DNA from 3 places in the Dactylosporangium maewongense genome. Region 3 is predicted to be linked to each of the others. Evidence: riboswitches for the same ligand, from Rfam matches in the RefSeq annotation. Region 3 holds a riboswitch; each other region holds the start of a gene.
What was found. A riboswitch is a leader RNA that binds a small molecule or an ion and turns the genes downstream of it on or off. The one in region 3 is predicted to bind cyclic di-AMP.

Region 1: linked by a shared signal. The riboswitch ahead of ABD332_RS07785 (coiled-coil domain-containing protein) and the one ahead of ABD332_RS53435 (C40 family peptidase) in region 3 are both predicted to bind cyclic di-AMP.
Region 2: linked by a shared signal. The riboswitch ahead of ABD332_RS20725 (C39 family peptidase) and the one ahead of ABD332_RS53435 (C40 family peptidase) in region 3 are both predicted to bind cyclic di-AMP.

The regions. Positions count from the first base shown of each region.
Region 1 is NZ_BAAAQD010000002.1:186,456-192,355, forward strand. It holds gene ABD332_RS07780 (exopolyphosphatase) at 1-705, opposite strand, end outside; gene ABD332_RS07785 (coiled-coil domain-containing protein) at 788-1,738, opposite strand; cyclic di-AMP (ydaO/yuaA leader) riboswitch at 1,814-1,950, opposite strand; gene ABD332_RS07790 (glycoside hydrolase family 19 protein) at 2,339-3,457, shown strand; gene ABD332_RS07795 (NAD(P)/FAD-dependent oxidoreductase) at 3,519-4,844, opposite strand; gene ABD332_RS07800 (mycothiol transferase) at 4,942-5,448, opposite strand; gene ABD332_RS07805 (hypothetical protein) at 5,566-5,900, shown strand, end outside.
Region 2 is NZ_BAAAQD010000007.1:427,479-433,378, reverse strand. It holds gene ABD332_RS20730 (transglycosylase domain-containing protein) at 1-1,014, shown strand, start outside; gene ABD332_RS20725 (C39 family peptidase) at 1,037-1,882, opposite strand; cyclic di-AMP (ydaO/yuaA leader) riboswitch at 2,068-2,210, opposite strand; gene ABD332_RS20720 (hypothetical protein) at 2,490-3,338, shown strand; gene ABD332_RS20715 (L,D-transpeptidase) at 3,448-4,590, shown strand; gene ABD332_RS20710 (cupin domain-containing protein) at 4,659-5,156, shown strand; gene ABD332_RS20705 (LysR family transcriptional regulator) at 5,317-5,900, shown strand, end outside.
Region 3 is NZ_BAAAQD010000040.1:31,777-37,676, forward strand. It holds gene ABD332_RS53420 (NAD-dependent epimerase/dehydratase family protein) at 1-553, shown strand, start outside; gene ABD332_RS53425 (sigma-70 family RNA polymerase sigma factor) at 970-1,893, shown strand; gene ABD332_RS53430 (methyltransferase domain-containing protein) at 2,588-3,334, opposite strand; gene ABD332_RS53435 (C40 family peptidase) at 3,380-4,363, opposite strand; cyclic di-AMP (ydaO/yuaA leader) riboswitch at 4,371-4,516, opposite strand; gene ABD332_RS53440 (ABC transporter ATP-binding protein) at 4,808-5,581, shown strand; gene ABD332_RS53445 (ABC transporter ATP-binding protein) at 5,598-5,900, shown strand, end outside.

The DNA of each region.
Region 1 (5,900 bases), on a different contig from region 3:
CGCGTACACCATGAACCGGTTGCCGGCGTAGATCACCTCCTCGTCCCGGAGGTCCACGACGACCACGTCGCCCTCCAGGTGGCTCACCCGCCGCAGCTGGTCGACGAAGAGCTCCTGCTGCTCGCAGAACAGCTCCGCGCGCTCCGCCACGTCCGGCAGCGCCAGGATCTCCTCGACGTCCTGGTGGTCGATGCACGCGTCGATGAGCTGCATCATCAGCTGGTAGTTGGAGATCCGGAACTGCCGGAACCGGCCCAGTCCCGTGCGGCTGTCCATGAGGAAGTTCATCAGCGTCCAGCCGACCGGCTGCAGGATGTCGGTGATGTCGTACTGGGCGGAGTCCGCCTTGTCGACCGCTTCCATCAGCTCGTCGGACACGTTCGGGAACCGCGCGGCGCCGCCGAAGTGGTCGTAGATGACGCGGGCCGCCGACGGGGCCTCCGCGTCGATGATGTGGTTGGTCCGGTCGTCCATGTTGTCGCCCGCGTTGCGCAGGGTCTCCGAGTGGTGGTGGTCGAAGACGAGGTGGGCGCCGGGCGCGTAGGGCAGGTTCGTCAGGATGTCGTCGGGTCCGATATCGACCGTGCCGTCCTGGACGTCTTTGGGGTGCACGAACGTGATGTCGCCGATGAGGTCCAGGTGACGCAGCAGGACGGCGCACACCAGGCCGTCGAAGTCGCTGCGCGTCACGAGTCGGTGCTTCACTTCGGATCCCCTCACCCTGCGTCGGCCGGTCGACAGTTGCCCTATCGGCCGGCCGTACGCAGACGTGAGGTCTTGGCGGTGCTTACAGGAGCGAGAGGTGCACGTGGTTGGTGTGGTCGCTGGAGGGGTCCCCGCCCACGCCGCTGTAATGGTGCCAGCCGACCGCGGGTGTCCACACCTGTTTGAACCAGATGACGTACATGACGCCGAGCCGGTCCGCGTTCTTCACGAAGTACGTCGCCAGGTTGGCCCCGTAGACCTTGTCCTCACCGGCGGCGACGCCACCGAAGCCCGACTTGGCCTGCACCGAGAAGTCGCACGCGCGGCCCTTCGGGTGCTCGTACGGCCCGCTCGGCCGGTAGCAGGACACGAACCGCTTGAAGCCCGCCGCCTGCGCCTGCTGCATCGCGTGCAGCGTGCGCATCGTGATGCAGCCGCTGGTGGTCGGGTCGTTCTGCTTGCACGACTCCGAGGACCAGCCGCCGCTGGCGTTGCGCGGCGACGGCTGCGCGAGCGGCAGGTTGGCCGACACGAAGCCGTTGCTCGGCCCGCCCGCCTGGGCCAGGCCCTTCTCGGCTTCCTTCTTCTTCGCGGCCATGACGGCGACCTGCTCCTGCTGGAGCTTGACCTCGCCCTCGAGCGCCGTCTTCTGCGCCGCCTGGTCCCGCTTCAGCTGGTTGAGCTCGCGCAGCAGGTTGTCGTTGTGGTGGGCGATCTCGTCGATCGAGCCGGCCCGCTCCGCGAAGCCGGTGGGGCTCCCCGAGTCCATCAGCGCCACGAACGTGGTGAGCGGCCCCGTCCGGTACGCGGCGACGGCGATCGCCGACACCTGCTCGGTGACCCTGGCGAGGTTGGCCTCGGTCTGGGCGAGCTTGGCGGTCAGGTCCGCCTGGTTCTTCACCGAGGCGTCGTACTTGTCCTTGGCCTCGATCCACGCGCGGGTGCTCTCGTCGAGGACCTGGGCGAGGGACGCGTTGGATCCCTCGTCGCCCGTGTCGTCTCCCGGCTCGGCGGCGGCCGGAGTGGCGGCCATCCCAAAAAGGACGGCGGCCGTCATCAGGACGGCGATGATCCGCCGACCGGGATGTCGTGATGACATCTGGCTCGTTGTTCCTTCCGTCGGCCGCCGACCGGGTTAGCTGACGGGTTCGGGACGGAACGACCCCTACCGCGGTTGCCCGCGGATTCACCCCACTGTGCGGTTGGGTCCCCGATTCGCCGGTGTCGAGCCGGCGATTGGGCGGCAGTCGCGCCCGGCGCCGCGGGGGGCGGCGCCATGTCGGACGGGACCGACGGCCAGCCTACCCAGGGCGATCAGACCGCGCAGCGTACTGCCTGTCCGCCGCTGTGACGCACCTCTCGAAACCGCGCCGTCCAAGCAGGTCGCCTAAGCTTGCCGAAAGAATCTCGCGTGACGGAAATCACTCAACTGGCCTCACCCTGCCGGCAACGTTCTCGCCCGGGCGATTGTTTTACGCCACCCCGCGGTCACCCCGTGTCACCCCGAGTCACCTCGGAAAGGTGAGGTTAGCGGAACCGTAAAGATTCTTCATAAATCGATGTGATTGCTCCTGTACCGCGGTGGTGGCTGGTCGGATGGGGGCTCAGCGTCGATCTGAACGGAAGTGATCTGGTGTCCAGAGTGCGCCTGTGGGCGGGGCTCGCCGCGACCGCCGTCGTCGGTGGCGTCGTCGCCGTCTTCAACATGCTGCCGGCGTCGGCGGCCACCTGTGCGCCGGCGTGGCAGGCGTCGGCCGTGTACACCGGGGGTGCCACGGTGTCGCGGAACGGGCACAACTTCCTCGCCAAGTGGTGGACGCAGAACGAGGCGCCGCCCGGGAACACCGGCGTGTGGCAGGACCAGGGGTCGTGCGGCGGGAGCACGCCGCAGCCGCCGACGCAGACCGGGTCCGCGGGCGGGTGCAGCTTCCCGGCGTGGGTGCAGGGTCGCAACTACGTGACCGGTGACATCGTGAAGTTCACCGACGGTAAGTACTACATCGCCGAGCACGACAACCCGGGGTACAGCCCGACGATCAGCACCTGGTACTGGGACCCGTACACCTGCAACGGCGGAGGGGGCGGCACGACGCCGCCGCCGAACCCGACCACGAACCCGCCGTCGAACGGGGCGTTCGTCGTCAGCGAGGCCCAGTTCAACCAGATGTTCCCGAACCGGAACCCCTTCTACACGTACAACGGCCTGGTCGCGGCGCTGAACGCCTACCCGGCGTTCGCGAAGACGGGATCGGACGCCCAGCGCAAGCAGGAGGCGGCGGCGTTCCTCGCGAACGTGAACCACGAGACCGGCGGCCTGGTGTACATCGTGGAGCAGAACACCGCGAACTACCCGCACTACTGCGACACGAGCCAGCCGTACGGCTGCCCCGCCGGGCAGGCCGCGTACTACGGCCGCGGGCCGATCCAGCTCAGCTGGAACTTCAACTACAAGGCCGCCGGTGACGCGCTCGGCATCGACCTGCTGCGCAACCCGAACCTGGTGCAGACCGACCCGGCCGTCGCGATGAAGACCGCGCTCTGGTACTGGAACACGCAGACCGGCCCGGGCACGATGACGCCGCACAACGCGATGGTCAACGGCGCCGGGTTCGGCGAGACGATCCGCAGCATCAACGGCAGTCTCGAGTGCGGCGGGCGCAACCCGGCGCAGGTGCAGAGCCGGGTCGCGGCGTACCAGCGCTTCGTCGGCATCCTCGGCGTGGGCGTCGGAGCGGGCTCGCTCAGCTGCTAGTCGCCGAATACCAGGAGGGCGCCCCGGGGAGTGGGGCGCCCTTCTCTTTGTCTTCCGACGGTTACGGCAGGTGCTGGCGGTACTCCTGCAGCGCGCGGCGGGCGAAGACCTGCTGGAACGTGGCGACCCGCTCCGAGCGGCCGCGGCCGATGAAGCTGACGAACCAGTGCAGCACCGCGGTGACCCGGTTCTTGAAGCCGACCAGGTAGAGCAGGTGCACGGCGAGCCACATGAGCCAGCCGACGATCCCGGAGAAGTGCAGCTTGCCGACGCTCGCCACCGCCGAGAAGCGCGAGATCGTGGCCATGCTGCCCTTGTCGAAGTATTTGAACGGCTGACCGGTCGCCTCGCCGGCGAGCCGCTTCTTGATCTGGCCGGCGGCGTGGCGGCCGCTCTGGATCGCGACCTGCGCGACGCCCGGCAGCCGGTTGAGCGACATCATGTCGCCGATCGCGAAGATCTCCGGGTGGCCCGGCACGGTGCAGTCCGGCTCGACCTCCAGCCGTCCGGCCCGGTCGGTCGAGGCTCCCGTCGCCTTCGCCAGCTGCGTCGACAGCGACGGCGCGGCCACGCCCGCCGCCCAGATCTTCGTCATCGACTCGATCCGCTGCCGGCCGTTGCGCGTCTCGACCTCGATGCCGGTCTCGTCGACGTCGACGACCTTCGTGCCGAGCTCGACCTCGACGCCCATGGTGTGCAGCTGCCGCAGCGCCTTCGTCGACAGGTGGTCGCCGAAGCTCGACAGGACCGTGTCGAGCGCGTCGATCAGGATGATCCGCGCGTGCTTCGGGTCGATGTTGCGGTACTGCCCCGGCAGGTGCCGGTGGGCGAGCTCGGCGATCTGGCCGGCCATCTCGACGCCGGTCGGACCGGCGCCGACCACGACGAACGTCAGCCACCGCTCGATCGCGGCCGGGTCGGTCTCCAGCTCGGCGAGCTCGAACGCACCGAAGATCCGCCCGCGCAGCTCCAGCGCGTCGTCGATGCTCTTCATGCCGGGCGCGTGCTCGGCGAACGCGTCGTTGCCGAAGTAGGACTGCGACGCGCCGGCGGCGACGATCAGCGAGTCGTACGGCACGGTGTAGCTCGTCCCGGGCGCGACCGCCGTGACGGTCCTCGCCTCCGGGTCGATCTCGGTGACGGTGCCGAGCAGCACCTTCGCGTTGTCCTGCCGCTTGAGGATCTCCCGGATCGGCGGCGCGATCTCGCCCTCCGACAGGATGCCGGTCGCCACCTGGTACAGCAGCGGCTGGAACAGGTGGTAGGCGGTGCCGTTGATCAGGGTGACGTCGACCGGCGCGTTCTTGAGCGCCTTGGTGGCGAACAGTCCGCCGAAGCCGGCGCCGACGATCACGACGCGGTGACGTCCTTGTGCACGCTCGTCCATCTGCATCTCCCGACAGGGGTGTGGATCGTGCAGATCAAGTACACCACTCCCGGCGGGTGATGGCCGTGTGTCCTCCATGACGTTTCACGGCCGTCTGTCAGGGAATCAGTCCCCTCACGTAGGCCGCCTGGCCCACGTGCTGCGCGTCGTCGTCGAGGACGCTGACCAGCCGCACCCCGAGCGTCACCGGCGGGTCCCATCGCTCGTCGACGATCTGGTCGAGATCCTCTTCCGTGAGCTTCTCCAGCCACGCGATGGTCCGCGCCGACACCGCCTCGAAGTATTCGATCAACACGTCGGCGCTTTCCGGCTGTACCGCCTGGACCTGCGCGGCCGTGTGGCCGTAGCCGGTGTCGTGCTGGTCCTGCCGCAGCCCGAAGCGCGGGGCCCAGTCGCCGGTCACCCACAGCTGCTCGGCGCCGTTGATGCGCTCCGCGATGTGGTCGTCCTGGACCCGCGTCAGGTGCCAGACCAGCCACCCGACCGTGTTGGCGCCGGGCGCCGGCGCCCACCGCAGCTGCTCCGGGCTGAGCCCTTCGACCGCGGCCCTGACCAGATCAGGCAGTCGCCCGTACCCCTCGACGAGCAGTTCGTTCACCCGCACAGCAAGCTTCCCCTCGTGGCACGTTTCCGGGAGTTGACCTTCGACGAACGTCCGTAGTGTTCAGCACATCGCAAGAACGCAGCGAACACCACATAAACTTCCACAAAGGAGAACGACATGAGCGAGTACGGCGAGTTCGAGACCGGCGACCAGCACGAGTCCCTCGACCAGATGCACGAGGTCGACGCCAGCGAGAACAACTACGACTCGCAGTTCGGCGTCTACGAGCAGGACCACGCCTCGGCCGAGAACACCAGCTTCGACCAGGGCCACCACATGTCCTACACCACCCCGGCCGGCGTGCAGTACGAGGAGTCGGACTACACCTCCTACGACCACTCCGCCGCCGAGACGGACCACACGTTCGCCGCCGAGGGCTCCGAGTCGGCCTCCTCGAGCGAGTTCCACGAGCTCGAGGCCCTGCAGGCCCGCCTCGACGCCACGTTCGCCGA
Region 2 (5,900 bases), on a different contig from region 3:
ACGGCCGTCGTCACCCCCGGCACCGGCCGGGTCCTGGCGATGGCCGTCAACCGCCACTACAGCCTGGAACCCAACCCGCCCCAGCATCCACTGTTCCCGAACACCGTCAACCAGCTCATCGCGGGCGGTGGTGGCGTCGCCGGATATCAGGCGGGTTCGACGTTCAAGATGTTCACCATGCTCGCCGCGCTCGACGCGGGCATGCCGTTGAGCACCAACTTCAACTCACCGGGCCGGATAGCGACCGTGTGGCCGGCCAGCGGCCCGGGCAGCTGCGGGGGCAAGTGGTGCCCGGGGAACGACTCCCCGAGCTGGATGAACGGGAACCGGACGATGTGGAACGGCTTCGGCCGTTCGGTCAACACCTACTTCGTCTGGCTCGAACAGCAGATCGGCGCGCGCCGCGTGGTCGAGATGGCGCAGCGGCTCGGCATCACGTTCCGCTCCGCCGAGGACGCGGCGATGGCGGCCAAGGCGGACCAGTGGGGAGCGTTCACCCTCGGCGTCGCCTCGACCACACCGCTCGACCTCGCCAACGCCTACGCGGCGGTCGCCGCCGGCGGCCTGTACTGCCAGCCGCTGCCGGTGCTGTCGATCACCGACTCCAACGGCAAACCGGTCGACGCCGCCGCCCCGAAGTGCCGGCAGGCGGTCAGCGCCGACGTGGCGGCCGCCGCGACCGACGCGGCACGGTGCCCGGTCAGCCGGTCCTCGGCGTACGGCAAGTGCGACGGCGGCACGGCGGAGAACGTGTCCGGCATCCTGGGCGGCCGCCCGGTCGCGGGCAAGACCGGCAGCTCCGAGTACAACTCGACCGAGACGTTCGTCGGCTTCACCCCGCAGATCGCGGCGGCCGGCATCGCGGTGAACGTGGACAACCCGAACGACCACGTGGGCAGCGGCGTCTCCGGCTCGGTCAACGCCGCCGTCGCGCAGACCATGGCGAGCGCGCTGCGCGGCCAGCCGGCCCAGGCGTTCCGGCCACCCAGCCGGGTACGCGCACTGGGCCGCTGACCGCGAGCCGCTGACGGCCGTGTCAGGCGGAGTATCCGCGCAGGGCGGTCCAGTGCGCGAGCTTGGCCGTCGTCAGCGTGTAGTACCCGACGCCCAGGGCGTCCGCGGGGTCGGCGATCTTCACCGTCTTGCCGCCGTCGAGGTACCCCACCACCGTGAGGTAGTGGCCGCCCGGGTACGAGTGCGAGTTGCCCTTGTCGTCCACGGTGGAGCCGGCGATGTTGGCGACCACGGCGTAGCCGTTGGTGATCGCGTTGACGACGTCGGCCTGCATCTGGTCGATCTCCGCCTGGGTGGCCGACTGACCGGGGATGAAGTGCGACTTGTAGAAGGAGGTCTTCGTGTACTCGTTGAGCGACCGGGTGGTGTCGTCGGCGGAGTTGGTGCCGTTGACGGTCGTGTGCAGGCTCTGGGCGACCTCGGACTGGGACGGGTACATCGACCGCGCGGTCAGCGCGATCCGGGTCGCCGCCGGGCCGCAGTAGTAGAAGTTCTCCTGCCAGGCGAACCGGTACGCGAGCTCCTTCTCCGCCGGGGCCGCCGGTTTGGTGGGGCTGGCCGAGGCGGCGGGCGGGGCGGGCTTGGACGTCGCGGTACCGGCGGGGGCCTTCGACGGGGCGGAGGCGGCGTCGGGCGCCGCCTGGGTCCGCTGCCGGTCACGCCCGGCCGGACCGGCGCCGGTTCCGGACGGATCCGCGGACGTCACCGACTGCGCGTCGGCCACCGGTGCGGGGGTCGAGGCGTGCACGGCCACGCCGACGGCCGCCGTCACCCCGAGGACCGCCGCGGCGGCCGCGATCGGCAGCACGCGGAAGCGCGACGGGGCGGGGCTCTGGTTCTGGTGCCTGGGTTTGTACAGGTAACTCACGGGTACCTCGACAGACATGCTCGATGACGGCTGCTGTTGCCGGTGCCGGACGTGATCCGGGCAGGGGGGTGCCACGCCGGCCGAGGGCCGGTGCGGTGACGGTCGGCGACTACCGGGCCGGGCCGAGGGTCGAGGTGCCCGAGGTGCTGCGGCACGGGCGATGCCGGGTCAGTGGCTGCACGGAGTGCTCCTTCCGGTGCCGCCTACCGGGTTAGCTGACGGGTTCGGGCGGGAGGATCGCCCTACCGCGAGGCGCTGGCCCCGCGGATTCACCCCGGTGGTGCTCGGTTCCCCGGCTCGCGCGGACGCGACTCAGCGGATCCGCCGCGGTGTCATCCGAGGTGGGTGACGTCGGGCCGGGCGGATGCGAGGACCATATCGGGGGCGCGGGAGGACCCCCGGAACCCCCACGCTGGTCGGCTACCTTGCGTGACGACGGCGTGGCGAACGGCCGGGTGCACGGGCCATCAGCCCGCCGGTCGGCTGCGCCGTGCCCCGGTGCACCTCGCCGACCGCGCCCCGGCCCCGTGCGGCCCGCCCAGTGTCCGGTCGGCAGGTTCGCATGCCCGGCATCACCCCGGATCCGGGGCCTCCCTAGGCTCGCCGGATGCTTCCGGGCGCCGACGATGACCAGCAGCTCAACGGTGCGACCGCACGCGGTCCCCGACACCTGCGCCGCTCCCGGCGGGGGCGGCACGCGACCCGATTCCGGCTGCGTGCACCCGTGCCGGCCGAGATCCGCCGCTACGCCGTGGGCGCCGTCGCGGTCGTGGCGATCGGCCTGTCCGCGACGCTGTCGGCGTCGGCCGGACCCGCCGCCGTGCCGGCGGACAGTGCGGCGTTCGCCGTCGACGCCGAACGCTCGGCGGCCGGCGGGCAGGCCTCACGCAGCCGCACCCGGAAACCCGCCGACAGCGCGAACAAGGCCACGCCGGCACCGACGAAGGCCGCCCCGGCACCGGCGAAGACCACCCCGGCACCCGCCGGCACGCCACCGGCGTCGACGGCGGCGCCGTCGCCGACCGTGCACGCGCCCGTCGGCGGGCTGACCCAGGCCGAGATGAACAACGCCGTCGCGATCATCGACGTCGCCCGGCAGCTGAACCTGCCGCGGCGCGCGGCCGTCGTGGGGATCGCCACCGCCCTGCAGGAGAGCCACCTGCGAAACCTCGCGAACCCGAACGTGCCGCAGTCGCTGCAGCGCCCCAACGAGGGCGTGGGGTACGACTACGACTCGGTCGGCCTCTTCCAGCAGCGGCCGAGCTGGGGTTCGGTCGACCAGCTGATGAACCCGCACGAGTCCGCCCGCAGGTTCTACGCGGCGCTCGCCCAGATCCCGGGCTGGGAGCAGCAGGCCGTCACCATCGCCGCGCAGATGGTGCAGCGGTCGGCGTTCCCGGACGCCTACGCGAAGTGGGAGGGGCTCGCACAACAGATCGTGGACGCCGTCATGTAGGAATTCCACCGCGCGGGCCCAGGTCCCTCGCATTGTCACTCGTATTGCCGCCCCGGCCTCGCCCCGATGCGCACGACGATGCCCCCATGTCCATGCACAGGCAGAACACATGAGGGGGCCCAGCCGGACCGCGGCGGCGCTGGTCGCGCTCGCGGTGGGAGCGCAGTTGGGCCTGTCGGCGTGTACCAGTTCGACGAAGAAGCCCACGGCGGCGAAGTCGACCGCTCCGCCGCCGGCGGTCGGGCTGGCCGTCAGCCCGGCGGCGGGCGAGTCGGGGGTGGCGATCAGCACCGAGATCGGCACGAAGGTCAACGACGGGAAGATCACCGAGGTCGTCCTGACCGACGCGGCGGGCCAGCGGGTCGCCGGCGAGTTCCGCGAAGACGGTACGTCGTGGGTGCCCGCCACCGCGCTGCGCTACGGCACGGCGTACACCGCGAAGGTCACCGCCGTCGGTGCCGACAACAAACCCGTGACCCGGGAGGCGGCCTTCACCACGGCGGCGAAGGCCAGCGGCCCGGTCGTCACGTCCGACCTGATGTTGACCAACGGCGGGACCTACGGCGTCGGCATGCCGATCGTCGTGGAGTTCGGCTCCGACGTCCCGCAGGAGTCGCGCGCCGCCGTGCAGCAGCGTCTCTTCGTGAAGAGCGATCCGCCGCAGCCCGGTGCGTGGCACTGGTTCGGCGGCCGGCAGGTGATGTACCGGCCGGAGAAGTACTGGCAGCCCGGCACGAAGATCACCGCGCGGAAGGCGCTCAACGGCGTGCGGATCGGCTCCGGTCACGCCGACGAGGACTTCGCGGCGACGGTCACGATCGGCCGGAAGCTGACCATCGACATCGACAACGCGACGAAGCAGATGAACGTCTACCAGAACGACGCACTCGTGCGGACCATGCCGGTGAGCCTCGGCAAGCCGTCGACGCCGACGTCGAGCGGCGCCACCGTCATCATGTCGCGGGAAGCCTCGACGGTGTTCCGCACCCCGGAGTACACCGTCGCGGTGCAGTACGCCATGCGGCTGACGTGGGGCGGCCAGTACATCCACGCAGCGCCGTGGTCGGTCGGCGACCAGGGCCAGCGCAACGTCTCCCACGGTTGCACCAACGTCTCGACAGCGAACGCGAAGTGGCTGTACGAGCAGACGCTCGTCGGTGACCCGGTCACCACGCGCAACACCGGGGTGCCGCTGGACCCGGGCGACGGCTGGACCGCCTGGGACCTGTCCTGGGCCGACTACAAGGCCTGACGCGTCCGCCCGGGCGAATCACAGCAGCGAACCGAAGCAGGGAGTCCGTTTCCAGAGAGGAAAGGTCCATGGAAGTCGTCCGTGCCCCGAGCCGAGGCCGGCAGGCCCCGCAACAACACTATTCCGGCGTCGTCTGGATCGACCGGGACGTCACCGGCCTGGAGCCGTCCCGCCTGCAGACGTTCCACGCGCAGTTCAGTCCCGGCACCCGGACGGCCTGGCACCGCTGCCCGTACGGCCGGATCCTGACCGTCCTGCACGGCGTGGGCCGGGTGCAGCGCCGGGGCGGCCCGATCCACGAGGTGCGCGCCGGCGACACCGTCGTCGTCGAGGCCGGCGAGTGGCACTGGCACGGCGCCGCGCCGAACACGTTCATGGCGGTCGTGTCGGCCCACGAGACCGGCCCGGCCGGCACCGGCACGGATGACACCGGCGCCGACACGGACGACACCGGCACGGAATGGGGCGAGCACGTGACCGACGCCGAGTACCGGCTGGCACCGCTCACCGCGATGATCCGCCGGCCGGACGCGGACCGGGTCCCGCAGCGCGAGGCGTGCTGGTAGCGGTCCCGGCATTGATGGCAAGCCCGGTCCCGCGGCCGTCACGGTCGCGGGGGCCGGGCCGCCGCGAAGTCCGGCGTCCAGATCCTGGACACGCTCGGCACACACGCGTAACACTGTCGACATGATTTCTGCACGAAGCGTGCTGAAAGACGTGTGACCCGTGGACACCCGGCAGATCAGGTACTTCCTCGCCGTGGTGGAGCACGGTGGGTTCGGCAGGGCGGCGACCGCGCTCAACGTCGCCCAGCCGACCATGTCGCAGTCGGTGAAGGCCCTGGAGCGCGACCTCGGCACGGCCCTGTTCCACCGGGCGTCGCACGGGGTGACGCTGTCCGCGGCCGGGCGGGCGTTCCTCGGGCCGGCCCGGGTGCTGATCCGCGACGTCGCCATGGCCGGCGAGGCCGTCGGCGGGCGGCCCGAGCACGACAGCCTGGAGCTCGTGGCGTCGGCGCCGCTCGGGGCGCACCCGGGCGCCGAGCTGGTCGGTGGCTTCCTGCGGGCGCACCCGGGCGTGTCGGTCAACCTGGACCGCGACACCGACGAGGCGCTGCTGGCCCGGGTCCGCGACGGGGTGAGCGAGCTCGGCCTGGTCCACCTGCCGGCGGCCCGGCTGGGGCTGTGCGAGGTGGCGCTCGGCGCGCACGACCTGGTCCTCGTGTTCCCGCCGCCGCACACCGCCCGCCCCGCGACCCGCGTCCCACCCTCCTCCGCCTCCGCCTCTGCCGCCGCCACCGACACCGACAC
Region 3 (5,900 bases):
GGGCTTCGGCGAGGTCCTCGTCAACCGGGCCGGGCTGATCGTCGGGCCCGAGGACCCCACCGGCCGGTTCGACTACTGGGTGGCCCGGCACGCCCGCGGCGGCGAGATCCTCGCCCCGGGCGACCCCGACGAGCGGGTGCAGTACGTGGACGTCCGCGACCTGGCCGACTGGATCCTGCGCTGCGCCGAGGAGGGCCGCACCGGCACCTACGACGGGATGGGCGCCCCGATGACCCGCCGCGAGTTCCACGCCGGGCTGCAGGCCGGGACCGGGGGCACCGGGACCCTCACCTGGGTGCCGCAGGACTTCCTGACCGGCCACGCGGTCGTGCCCTGGTCGGGCGCGCGGTCCCTGCCCCTGTGGCTGCCGCTGCCCGAATACGGCGGGTTCCTCACCCGGGACGTCACCCGGTCGCTCGCCGCCGGCCTGCAACCCCGCCCCCTTCCCGAAACGGCGGCCGCCACACTCGCGGCATTCAGTGACACTCGCCACATTACTGGTCTCACCGAAGAGGAAGAAGTCGAGCTGTTGCGGGAATGGCACGCACGGTAGGGGGTGGTGTGACGAGCCAGTCAGCATTTCGACAGACCGCTGCCCGCGTCGATTCCTGCGGATACATGTGCATTTGCCTGTCATGCGGGCGACTCTTGCCGATGAACAGCGGTGACCCCGGTCCCATCGAACGTCGTTCCCAGGGAACTCACAGCGAGTTTAGGCGTCTGACGGGCAGGAATACCACGTATCACTTGTTGCAACCGAAGCGAACCGGAGCTGCTCCCGAGTCGTCTAGGTAAGTGGTGCAACTCTCACGGGTCGTCACCGGAATCGCCCGCGAGGGTGGAATTCCGCAGGCCACGTGACCGTTGTGTAGGGGGCATACCCGGGGGGCACCCGTTTTAGCAGGGTGAAACGGGGAAGGCGAAGGATGGACGGGGAGGGGCCCGAAGGTGGAGAACGTGAAAGTGGAGATGCGACCCGATACAGGTGCAGAAGAGCGTGACCTGGTTGGTGTGTACCTGCATGAGATCTCCCGCACGCCGCTGCTCGACGCCGCTTCTGAGGTCGAGCTTTCCAAGGCGGTCGAGGCTGGTCTCTATGCGGAGCACCTGCTGGACGAGGGCCGGCTGCCCGACGGTGTGAGCGCCGCCGAGCTGCAGCGCCTCGTCGACGAGGGCGAGCGGGCCAAGGACCGGTTCATCCGGGCCAACCTGCGGCTCGTCGTGTCGATCGCGCGGCGCTATGTGCGGTCCGGCATGCCGATGCTCGACCTCATTCAGGAGGGCAACACCGGCCTGGTCCGCGCCGTCGAGAAGTTCGACTACGTGCGCGGCTACAAGTTCTCGACATACGCGACATGGTGGATCCGCCAGGCGATCAGCCGGGCGATCGCGCAGCAGGAGCGCACGGTCCGGCTGCCCGTCCACCTCGTCGAAGACGTCAACCGGATGCGCAACGTCGCGCGTCAGCTGACCCGCGAGCTCGGCAATGACCCCGAGCCCGAGCAGCTCGCCACCGCCCTCGGCGTCCCCGTCGAGCGCGTCCACGAGCTGAAGCGCTGGTCCCAGGACACCGTCTCGCTCGACACGCCGGTCGGTGATGACGGTGACACCAGCCTCGGCGACCTGGTCTCCGACTCCGACGCGCCGTCGCCGGAGGACGTGGTCCTCGCCGCCCTGGAGCGCCAGCGCATCGAGGGTCTGCTCAATCACCTCGACGACCGGTCCGCGGGCATCATGCGCGCCCGCTACGGTCTGGAGGACGGCCGCGAGCACTCGCTGACCGAGGTCGCGAGCCGGTTCTCCCTCTCCCGTGAGCGCATCCGCCAGCTGGAGATCCAGGCCCTCGGCCGTCTCCGCGAGCTGGCCCGTGCCGAAGGCCTCCAGGCCGCCTAGCCCGCAGACGACCCGCAGCCCCTGACCGTCCCGGTCGGGGGCTGCTTCCACATGCTGGGACGCTTAGGTCTCGTTTAGGTCACCGACCATCGATCGACGCCCACGTCCCGTAGCGGTGCCGGCTCACCCTCAACATTGCGGCACGACGCCCCGGGACCGGCCGCCGGCGCCCCGGCCCGTAACGCAGCGTCAGGAGCGGCGCGGGGCGGGTGCCCGGCTGGCGGCGCGGTGCCGGGAATCGCCCGCCGGGTCCCTTCGATGACGCGTCGCCCGGCTCGCCCGCCGACGTGCCCGCCGGCGGCCCGTCCTCCGGCCCGACCGGCGACGCCCCGGCCCGGGTGACAGAGGCGTCCCCTCCGTGCCGAGTCCTGGCCGTGCCGCGGTCCGGGTGGGTGGGGCGTTCCGGCTGGTCGGCGGCGTCCGGGCCGGCTGGGCGGCGCTCCTGCCCTGCCCTGGCCGTGCCCTGCCCTGTCCGTGCCCTGTCCGTGCCCGTGCCGTGCCGTGCCCGTGCCGTGCCGTGTCCTGGCCGTGCCGTGTCCTGGCCGTGCCGTGTCCTGGCCGTGCCGTGCCGTGCCGTGTCCTGGCCGTGCCGTGCCGTGCCGTGTCCTGGCGGTGCCTGCCGCGGTCCGGGTGGCGGCCCGGCTGGTCGCGGTGCCAGGGCCCGGGGTGGTGGGCCGGCGGTCGGTGGGCGGGGTCAGGGGCGCCGGGCCACGACGAAGAGGCGCGGGAATGGCAGGATCGTGCCGAACGGCTCGCGGGGGTAGCGCTCGCGCAGCGCGGCGGCCACCCTGGCCCGGAAGTCGTCGAGCTCCGCACCGGACAGGGCGTCGAAGTAGGGGCGCAGGCCGGTCCCGCTGAACCACTCCAGCACCGGGTCCTCGCCGGGCAGGACGTGGAAGTACGTCGTCTCCCAGGCGTCCACGGCCAGGCCGAGCCCGGCGAGGGTGCGCACGTACCAGGCCGCCTCCCGCACCGGCGTCGCGCCGCGCGGCCCCAGGACGGTCGGGTCCAGGATGTCCGCGTCGAGGATCGGCCCGCCCGTCGGGACCTGGAACGCGAGCGTTCCGCCGTCGTCGAGCGCCGCGGCGAGCGTCGGCATCAGCGCGGCGTGGTCGTCGACCCACTGCAGGGAGGCGTTGGCGACGATGACGTCCACGGAGCCGCGCTGCGGCCGCCACCCGGCGATGTCGCCGAGCTGGAACGACAGCTGCGGGGTGCCGAGCGCTGCCGCCTTCGCGAGCATCTCGGGGGAGGAGTCGATGCCGAGCACCGCCGCGTCCGGGTAGCGCGTCGCGAGGGTCGCGGTCAGCGTGCCCGGCCCGCACCCGAGGTCCACGACCGCGACCGGCGCGGTGGTCTGGATGCGCGCCACCAGCTCGTGGAAGGGCCGCGCCCGCTCCTCGGCGAAGCGGCTGTACTGCTCAGGATCCCAAGAGGCCATGCCCCGATCTTGCCGGGCATGGCCTCTTGGACGTGCTGTCAGGGCTTACTTGTGCGGTCTGCCGTAGCCGTACGTGTCGCTGCGGCCGTCGATCGACTGGACCTCGACGTTTCGGCCCGTCGTCGGGGCGTGGATCATCTTGCCGTTGCCGATGTAGATGCCCACGTGCCCCAGGCCACGGAAGAACGCCAGGTCGCCGGGGGAGAGCGCGGACCGTGAGATGTGCGTGGTCTTGCTCCACTGCTGCGCCGCGTTGTGCGGCAGGATGACGCCGGCCGCCTTCCAGGCGCCCATGGTCAGGCCGGAGCAGTCCCAGCTGCTGGGTCCGGCGGCGCCCCACTTGTAGGGCTCGCCGAGCTGGGCGCAGGCGAAGGCCACCGCCGCGTTCGCCGGTGACGTGCACTCGGCACCGAGCGCGACCTTGACACCCGTGGAGCCGGTGCCGCCGGTGGTGGAGCGGCGGCGGAGCGCCTCGAGCTTCTTGACGTCGCCCTCGATCTTCTTCTTCTTGGTCTCGAGCTCGGTCTTCTGCGCGGTCTCCGCGGCGAGCGTCTCGTCGATCTTCTTCTTCTCTTCGTCCAGCTTCGACTTGGCCGACGTGAAGTCGGCGATCTCGTGCTGCTGGTGCTTGCCGATCTGCTGCAGCGTGGTCAGCTGGTCCATGAGTGTGTCGGACGACCGCGCGTTGAGCACGATGCTGAGGTTCTGCAGGCTGCCCGCGCCCTTGAACGCCGCGACGGCGATGACGTCCACGTTGGCGTTGGCGTTGGCCATGTTGTCGACGTAGGGCTGGAGCTTCTTCTGCAGCTCGGCGGCGGCCGCCTGGGTGGTGGCCAGATCGCCATTGATCTTGTTGTAGGCCTCGACCAGGTCTTCGAGCTCGTCGCCCGCCTTCTGGATCTGGGCGTCGATCTCGGCCGCTGTCGGATCGGCCTTGGCGACACTCGCGGGCGCCACGATCGCCAGCGACACGACCCCGATGAAGAGCGTGCGCAGCAGGGACCGTTTGGTGCGGTGTCCAGCGGACAAGGGATGACCCTTCTTCACCGACCGCCTACCGGGTTAGCTGACGGGTTCGGGCGGGAAGAGTGCGCCCTACCGCGCTGTGCGGATTCACCCCAAGGACCCTGGGTCCCCGGCTCGACAGCGCCAGAGCGGCGCTCGACTCGGCGGCGCTTGCCCGGCGCCGCCCGGGGTGGGCGACGGACTGCCGTGCAGGCCAGGACATAACTTAACGTGATCACCAACGAAGCGAAACCCGCGAGCGTTGTTGAATATCGATTACCCCAAAAGTCCGAATCACGGCGGGTTGTCGCTCCACATCGGACAGTGACGCACCACAGAAGATGGTGTTGACGGACACACAATTGGGGCTTGATTCTGCTCTGAGACCCGGTTAAATACACGTAACTTTATTCACCGTCGATGCACATAGTTCGCCCACTCCGAACACCCCCGGAGGAGCGTCACCGGATGTTGCGTGTCCAGAACCTCGAGGTCGTCTACGACGACGTGATGCTGGTGCTGCGAGGCGTCAGCCTGCAGGTCCCACCAGGACGCATCGTCGCGCTGCTCGGCGCGAACGGTGCCGGCAAGACCACGCTGCTGCGGGCCCTGTCGGGCCTGCTCGGCGTCCACGACGGCGCCATCACCAAGGGCGCCATCACGCTCGACGAGAAGCCCATCCACCGGCTCAAACCGGCCGCCGTGGTCCGCCGCGGCGTCTCGCAGGTGATGGAGGGGCGCAGGACCTTCGCCGAACTGACCGTCGAGGAGAACCTGCGGCTCGGCGCCCACACCCGCCCGAAGGGCCGGGCGGAGGCGATGGACCGCATGTACACCCTGTTCCCCGTGCTCGCGCAGCGCCGCGGCAGCATCGCCGGCTACCTCTCCGGCGGCGAGCAGCAGATGCTGGCGATGGGGCGGGCGCTCATGTCGGACCCGGCGTACCTGCTGCTCGACGAGCCCAGCCTCGGGCTCGCGCCGCGCCTGGTCGAGCAGGTCCGCGACCTGATCGTGCAGATCAACCAGGCCGGCACCGGCGTGCTGCTGGTCGAGCAGAACGCGACCATGGCGCTGTCGATCGCCGAGCACGGATACGTGCTGGAGACGGGCAAGGTCGTGCTCGACAAGCCCGCCGCCGAACTGCTCGCCGACGACGACATCCGCGAGTTCTACCTGGGACGGGCCGAGCGGTCCTTCCGCGACGTGAAGCACTACAAGCGTCGCAAGCGCTGGCTGTCATAGAAAATCAGGAGTCGCCGTGCTGCGTTTCGAAGACGTCCGGCTCAGCTTCGCCGGCGTCAAAGCCATCGACGGGGTTTCGTTCACCGTCGCCAAGGACGAGCTCTTCGCCGTCATCGGGCCCAACGGGGCCGGAAAGACGTCGATCTTCAATGTGATCTCCGGGGTGTACCGGCCGCAGCAGGGCAAGGTGTCCCTCGACGGCGCCGACCTCACCGGACTGCGCCCGGACAAGGTCGCCAAGCTGGGCGTGGCGCGCACCTTCCAGAACGTCGAGCTGTTCCAGCACCTGACCGTGCTGGAGAACCTCATGCTCGGCCGG